3 regions of the Sphaerisporangium sp. NPDC051017 genome follow, and region 1 is predicted to be linked to each of the others. Evidence: riboswitches for the same ligand, from Rfam matches in the RefSeq annotation. Region 1 holds a riboswitch; each other region holds the start of a gene.
The links. A riboswitch is a leader RNA that binds a small molecule or an ion and turns the genes downstream of it on or off. The one in region 1 is predicted to bind cyclic di-AMP.
Positions count from the first base shown of each region.

Region 2: another riboswitch for cyclic di-AMP. It lies ahead of AB0M95_RS31815 (CHAP domain-containing protein); the one in region 1 lies ahead of AB0M95_RS02565 (NlpC/P60 family protein).
Region 3: another riboswitch for cyclic di-AMP. It lies ahead of AB0M95_RS13170 (hypothetical protein); the one in region 1 lies ahead of AB0M95_RS02565 (NlpC/P60 family protein).

Region 1 is NZ_JBFBCI010000001.1:521,310-523,569, reverse strand. Features, by position in the region: gene AB0M95_RS02570 (amino-acid N-acetyltransferase) at 65-610, opposite strand; cyclic di-AMP (ydaO/yuaA leader) riboswitch at 1,014-1,215, shown strand; gene AB0M95_RS02565 (NlpC/P60 family protein) at 1,221-2,260, shown strand, end outside.
Region 2 is NZ_JBFBCI010000055.1:127-2,386, forward strand. Features, by position in the region: gene AB0M95_RS31815 (CHAP domain-containing protein) at 137-829, opposite strand; cyclic di-AMP (ydaO/yuaA leader) riboswitch at 844-996, opposite strand; gene AB0M95_RS31820 (hypothetical protein) at 1,736-2,260, shown strand, end outside.
Region 3 is NZ_JBFBCI010000012.1:32,893-35,152, forward strand. Features, by position in the region: gene galT (galactose-1-phosphate uridylyltransferase) at 1-1,069, shown strand, start outside; cyclic di-AMP (ydaO/yuaA leader) riboswitch at 1,136-1,270, shown strand; gene AB0M95_RS13170 (hypothetical protein) at 1,320-2,260, shown strand, end outside.

The DNA of each region.
Region 1 (2,260 bases):
TGGTGTTGCCCAACGTAGCGACAGCCGCATCAACAGTCACCTTTCCATCAGGTCATCGCGAGGGTCAAGATCGGGGGACCAAATGGAGGAGCATCCGCGTGTTGCCGAGGGTGTTGGGCTTGACATGTTCCAGATCGAGGAACTCGGCTACGCCCTCATCGTAGGAGTCGAGCAACTCGGCGTACACCTCAGGAGACACCGGAGTGCCCTGGATGGGGGCGAAACCGTGCCTGGCGAAGAATTCGACCTCGAACGTCAGGCAGAAGACCCGCCGCAGCCCCAGATCGCGAGCCGCGTCGATGAGCGCGCCGACGATCATATGCCCGATTCCCATGCCACGGCAGCCGATATCGACCGCAACGGTGCGAATCTCGGCCAGATCCTCCCAGAGGACGTGAAGCGCCCCGCATCCGACGACCGCGCCGTCCCGTTCGGCGACCCAGAACTCCTGGACGTCCTCGTAAAGGGTGACCGTCGACTTGCGCAGCAGGCGCGGGCCGTCGCCGGAGTAGGTGTCGACGAGCCGCCTGATGGCCCGGACGTCGGGCGTGCGGGCTCGTCGCACCACCACCGTGCTGCCGGAGGGCACGGACTCCACGACCTGCTCCATGAAGCGCCAGGGTATCCTCCCGCGCGGGTCCGCCGCCGCCGGCGTTACCGCATCGATTCCGGGATCGATCGCGGTATCGGACCGCCCGAAACCCCGCCCCCTCGATATCGGCGTGGCGGATGGTGACGGAGTGAACGCGTGGCGTCAAAGAGACGGCGACGACATCCGCTTCGGCGGGATATGACGTTCCGCACAGTCGCGGACCTGCGTCACGTGCGCCCGACTTGAGGTCAAAAACGCATAAACGCAGGGTAATGCAGCCCCGCAAGCACTTGGAGCGTGATCATCCTGTGATGTCCCGGTTGTGAAACCTCAACAGAATCCGCAGTTCCGGTTGAGGCGGAACCTGAGCTGCACTAGTGTCCAGCGTCGATACCGGTCATCGCACAGCGGTGGCCGCGCCGCCGAATCCCGGCCGCACCCCCGTAAGCGGCGGGAACCGGGGACCCAACGGCGCACGCAGGGGGCACGCCCCCGGCGGGCCGCCATCCCGGGGTGAATCCGAGAGGGAGGGCATGGACGTGTCCTCTGTGGTCGCGCGCTCGGTAGGGCTACTCCGGCCCGAACCCGTCAGCTAACCCGGTAGGCGGCCGAGGAGAGGAGCTCGTTGGTGCAGCCTAGGCGCACGCCTGGTAGAAGCGCGGGCAGGCATGCCCGTCCCAAACGTACGGAGCGCGCCCAAGCCGGCGGAGTCACCAAGCGTCTTCCCCGCCGGATCGCGCTCGTCACCGCCGCCCTGACCGTCCTGACGTTCGGCTCGCCGCTCGTGTCGGCGACCGCCGAGCCGAAGCCGAGCCTCAAGGACCTCAAGAACCAGGTCGAGAGCCTCTACGAGCAGATCGAGTCGCTCACCGAGCAGTACAACGGCCAGAAGGAACGCCTGAAGCAGGCGCAGCGCTCGGCCGAGCTCGCCAAGAAGACGCTCACGCGCAGCGAGACCGACCTGGAGGAGAAGCGCCGCCAGGCGGCCCTGTACGCCCAGGACGCGTACATGACCGGCGGTGTGGGCTCCTCCCTGGCGCTGGCGATGTCCGGCGACCCCGACGGCTACCTGGACCGCGCCGCGACCACCTACGCCCTCCAGTTGCAGCAGGGCGAGGAGGTCTCCCAGATCACCAAGTCCATGGACATCGCCGAACGCGCGAAGGAAAGCGCCAAGGCGCGCGAAGGCGAGGTCAAGAAGCTCGTCGCCGATCTGTCCTCACAGCGCGACAAGATCCGCAAGCTGGTCGCCAAGACCGAGAGCACGCTGTTCAAGCGGGCGCTGTCGCAGGCCGGGCAGACGTACGGGCGGGCCACCCGCATCGACATCCCGATCCCGGGCCAGGGCAAGGCCGCCGAGGCCGCCAGGTGGGCGATGACCCAGCAGCTCAAGCCGTACGTGTGGGGCGCGGCGGGCCCGAGCACCTACGACTGCTCCGGCCTGGTGATGTGGGCCTACCAGAAGGTCGGCATCAGCCTGCCACACTACACCGGCGACCAGTGGACGGCGGGCACGCACATCAACCGGGAGGACATGCGCCCGGGCGACCTGGTGTTCTTCTACGGCGACCTGCACCACGTCGGCCTCTACATCGGGGGCGGAATGATGGTGCACGCCCCGCGCACGGGTGACGTCGTGCGGGTCGTCCCGCTGGGCAACCGTCCGTT
Region 2 (2,260 bases), on a different contig from region 1:
GGGGAGGGGCGCCCGCGGGGAGGCGTGGGCGCCCGGGGACAGGGAGGCGGCCGCGGGACGCCGGCCGCCCGGGAAAAGGGCGCCCCTCCGTGGGAGGGGCGCCCTGGGAAAGACCTGCCGCGTCAGGCGGCGTGGATCAGGCGGCGTAGGTCGGGTAGCCGTAGCCGACGACCTGGTCGGTCGAGCGGGTGCGGACTTGGACCTTGCCGTTGTCGGTGTTGCCCTCGACGGTCTTGATCGTGCCGTCGCCGTTGCCGTGGATCACGAAGCCCACGTGGTCGATGGCGTCCACGTCCTTGCTGCCGTTCCAGGCGAAGAAGACGACCGCGCCGGGCCTGGGGGTCTCGCCCCAGCGGCCCTGCGACTCGAACCACTTGGCGTGGGCGACCGTCCAGGCGTCGATGCCGACGGCGTCCTCCATGCCGAGCCGGCTGCCGACCCAGGAGACGAACATGTCGCACCAGGCGGCGTTGGCGTAGTCGGAGATCTTGCCGCCGTCGCGGGCGACGGTCTCCTGCGCCCGCGGGCTCTCCATGTACCAGCGGTGGAACTTCGTGCCACCGCCCAAGCTGTTCTCGGAAACGCCGATCTGGCTCTCGGCCAGCTTCAGGAGCTGCTGCGCGGACACGTGCCGCGCGCCCTCCGGGAGGCCGAGCGCCTTCGACAGGCCGGCGGCCTCGGAGCCGGCGACCTTCACGACGCCGTCCCGGCCGCTGTCGGCGTGCGCGGCCATGGTGACGCCGGCGACGAGCTGTGCGGCCACCAGGCCGCCGAAGGCAAAGGCCTTCAAGTGGTTCTTCGGGGCATCCAGAAGCCGATGTATCAACATGGACAAGGGGAAACTCCTTCTTCCACGGCCGCCTACCGGGTTAGCTGACGGGTTCGGGCGTGGAAGTCGCCCTACGGGCGCGTCCGTCAGGTGACGGCGCCCCCGATTCACCCCGGGGAGAGGTGGGTCCCCGGCTCCGCGCGAAGCGGACTCGGCGGTTGCGCGCCCCGGGGGGAGAGGGATCTCCCAGAGGACCGGCCGCGCTATGCAATCTCCGTGGCATATAGGAGTCGCTCGGGTGAGCACTTCCCCCGCACGGAGTTCAATCAGAGTAATACATCGGACAAACAGCCGCAAATACGACAAATGTCCGGTCTGTGGCAGGGTTTCCGGAGGGCAAGTGGGCCTGGGGTGTGATCGTCAACGGGTTCCAGGCTCCCTCTTTACCTGCGAGAACGTGCTCGCGCCGCGCTCGGGGGAATCGCCGGCCGGGGCTCGTGGGGCCGGTGTGACAGTCGGGACCGGACGGCCGGAAAGCATTATTCGGGCCGGATGGCACCGGCGGTGTCAAGCTCTCCGGCGGGCGTGGTCGTCCGTGGTCTCGGGTGGACGCGATCGGGGGTTGCCGGGAGAGGGGCGATCGCTTATCACGGAGGAGGAAGTGTGGATGCTCACTGCGATGTCCCAGACATAGCGGTTCGGGGCCGTGGAGGGGGTTCAGGCCGTTTGTAGGGAGATCGGGGTGGTTCGGGTGGTGGTGGGCGTGCCGGGCGCCGAGGGCGCTTCCTGCCGCCGGAGGCGCGTGTGATGCCGGAAGGCCGTTCCACCAGCAGGTGAACGGGCCTTCGCCGGGTGGTCGTAAGACTTTGTTCACCGGTTGTTACCTCACGTGTCGCGTCATGCGGCTACTTTGCTTTCGTCGTGAAAGGGTCAATCCCCGGCGTGGAGAGGAACGGTCGAAGCCGCGTGCGGGAGCAGGGGTCGGCCGTCGCCTGGGTGGAGTCGCCTCTCCAGTTGCTGTGTGCGGTCGAGGCACGGCACGCGGGGGTCGCGGGGCCCGAGATGCGCGTGGTCACCCGCGCGAAGCTGCCCGCGCTCAAGGTCACGCGCAGGGAGCTCGCCACGCTCGACCTGCCGCCGGGCCTGCGCATCGAGACCGCGACCGACGGCCACATGCCCCGTCCGGGACGCCGCGCCGCCTGGGTGCTCGGGGACGGCTTCTCCGGCCGCGTCCAGCTCACCTCGCTGACCGCCGCCCCCGCCCGCATCGTGCTGGTGGACGACGGCCTCGCCACGATCCGCCTGCTGGAGTTGCTCACCTCCCGCCCCGGCACCGCGCTGCTGCGCGCCCGCGCCAAGTCCACGCCCTCGCGGCGCGTCCTCGGCGTCGCCGCCGCGCTGCGCCTGCGCGCCGCCGCCCACGCCGGGCGCCTCACGGTGTTCACCGCGCTGCCCGTCCCCGACGAGCTGGCCGCCTCCGTACGGGCCCTC
Region 3 (2,260 bases), on a different contig from region 1:
CGTCACCCACCTGGCCGACGGACGCGAGCTGATCTATTTCGACCGGCGTGACGACGCCGACCGCGGCGCGCCCGACACGCGCGAGCTGCCCGCGCGGCCCCGGGCCTCCGAGCTCCGCCACGACCCGATCATGGACGAGTGGGTCGCCGTCGCCGGGCACCGGCAGGGCCGTACGTTCCTGCCTCCGGCCGACCAGTGCCCGCTGTGCCCCTCGGTGCCCGGCAGGCGGACCGAGATCCCCTCCCCCGAGTACGACGTCGCGGTGTTCGAGAACCGCTTCCCCTCCTTCAGCGACCACGAGGGCACCTACGAGGAGCCCGGCGGGCTGAGCGAGGTGCGGCCCGGCGTGGGGCGGTGCGAGGTGGTGTGCTTCACCTCCGAGCACGATTCCTCGTTCGCCGCGCTCTCCCCCGAGCGGGTCGATCTGGTCCTGACGGCCTGGGCGGACCGGACGGCGGAGCTGTCCGCGCTGCCGGGCGTGGAGCAGGTGTTCTGCTTCGAGAACCGCGGCGCGGAGATCGGCATCACCCTGTCGCACCCGCACGGGCAGATCTACGCGTATCCGTACGTGACCCCGCGGACCCGGCAGATGCTCGCCTCCGCCGCGCGCTACCGCGAGCGTACGGGCGGCGACCTGTTCGCCGACGTTCTGGCGGCCGAGCGCAAGGCCGAGATCCGCGTGGTGGCGGCGAACGACCACTGGACGGCGTTCGTCCCCGCCGCGGCGCGCTGGCCGTTCGAGGTGCACGTGTACCTGAACCGGCGGGTCCCCGACCTGGGGTCGCTGAACGTGGAGGAGCGCGCGGCGTTCGGCCCGTTGTACACCGGGGTGCTACGGCGGCTGGACGGCCTGTTCGACGTGCCCATGCCGTACGTCGCGGCCTGGCACCAGGCGCCGGTGCGCGAGGGGCGCGACCTCGCCTACCTGCACCTGCAGCTTTTCAGCATCCGCAGGGCGCCGCAGAAGCTGAAGTACCTGGCGGGGTCGGAGTCCGCCATGGGCGCCTTCGTGAACGACGTGCCGCCCGAGGAGGCGGCCCGACAACTCCGGACACAAGACGGTTTTTAGGACAATTCACCACAAAGCTACCGCGAGGTACGGTCAACCACTAACATCCATCGAACACCGGCCGTAACGGCCGGTACGCCTAATCCCGGGTGCCCCGCCCGGGAACCGGGGACCCAACGGTTCTGGGGTGAATCCACGTCGTGGTAGGGCTGCTCCGGCCCGAACCCGTCAGCTAACCCGGTCGGCGGATGGAGAGGAGAGGGCTCTGCCCCCGACCACCGGCCGCCACGCCACCGTGGCCGCAGGCGTCATGACCGTTCTCACCATGTTCACCATGGCCGGGCACACGCTCGCCCCGGCGGCGGCCGCGAGCGCCGCCCCCAAACCGACGGAGAAGCAGCTCAAGGCACAACTGGAATCGCTCGGCAAGCAGGTCGACCGGCTGATCGAGAAGTACAACGCCAAGCGCGTCGCCGTGGCCGAGGCCAAGGCGGCCGAGAAGGCGTCGCGCTCACGCCTCAAGGAGGCCGAGCAGGGCCTGGAGGCGGTGCAGGAGCAGGTGGGCGACCTCGCCCAGCTCCAGTACCAGGCGGGCGACCTCGGCGTCGCGGGCCAGCTCATGTCCCCCGGCTACGGCGGCGCCGCCCTGCTCCTCCAGCTCCAGGAAGAGCAGAACGCCAAGATCGCGAAGTTCGCGGTGGTACGGGACGAGCGCAGGAAAGCCTCGGACGAGGCCGCGCGGCTCACCGTGCGCCTGCGCGGCGACGTGGCCGAGGTGACCGCTCAGCGCAAGGACGCCGAGCGGCTGATCGGCCAGATCAAGGACAAGCTGGACGCGCTCGTGCCGAACGCGCCCGGCAAGCGGGCCAACGGATCGTGGGCCCCCGAACTGCCCGCCGGGAGCGACAACATCACCCCGCGGATGCGCCTGATGCGGGCGGAGGTGCGCAGCCACTTCGACCTGAGCTTCCCGGTCGGCTGCTACCGGCCCGAGGACTCCGGCGAGCATCCGCTGGGGAGGGCCTGCGACTTCATGCTCAGCTCGGGCGGCGCGATGCCGTCCGCCGGACAGGCGGCGCTGGGCGGCGCGATCGCCGCCTGGGCGATCAAGAACGGCGGCAAGCTGGGCGTGAAGTACGTCATCTACCGGCAGCGCATCTACAACCTGGGCTTCCCGGGCTGGCGCGCGATGGAGGACCGGGGCGGCGTCACGGCCAACCACTTCGACCACGTGCACATCTCGATGTACTG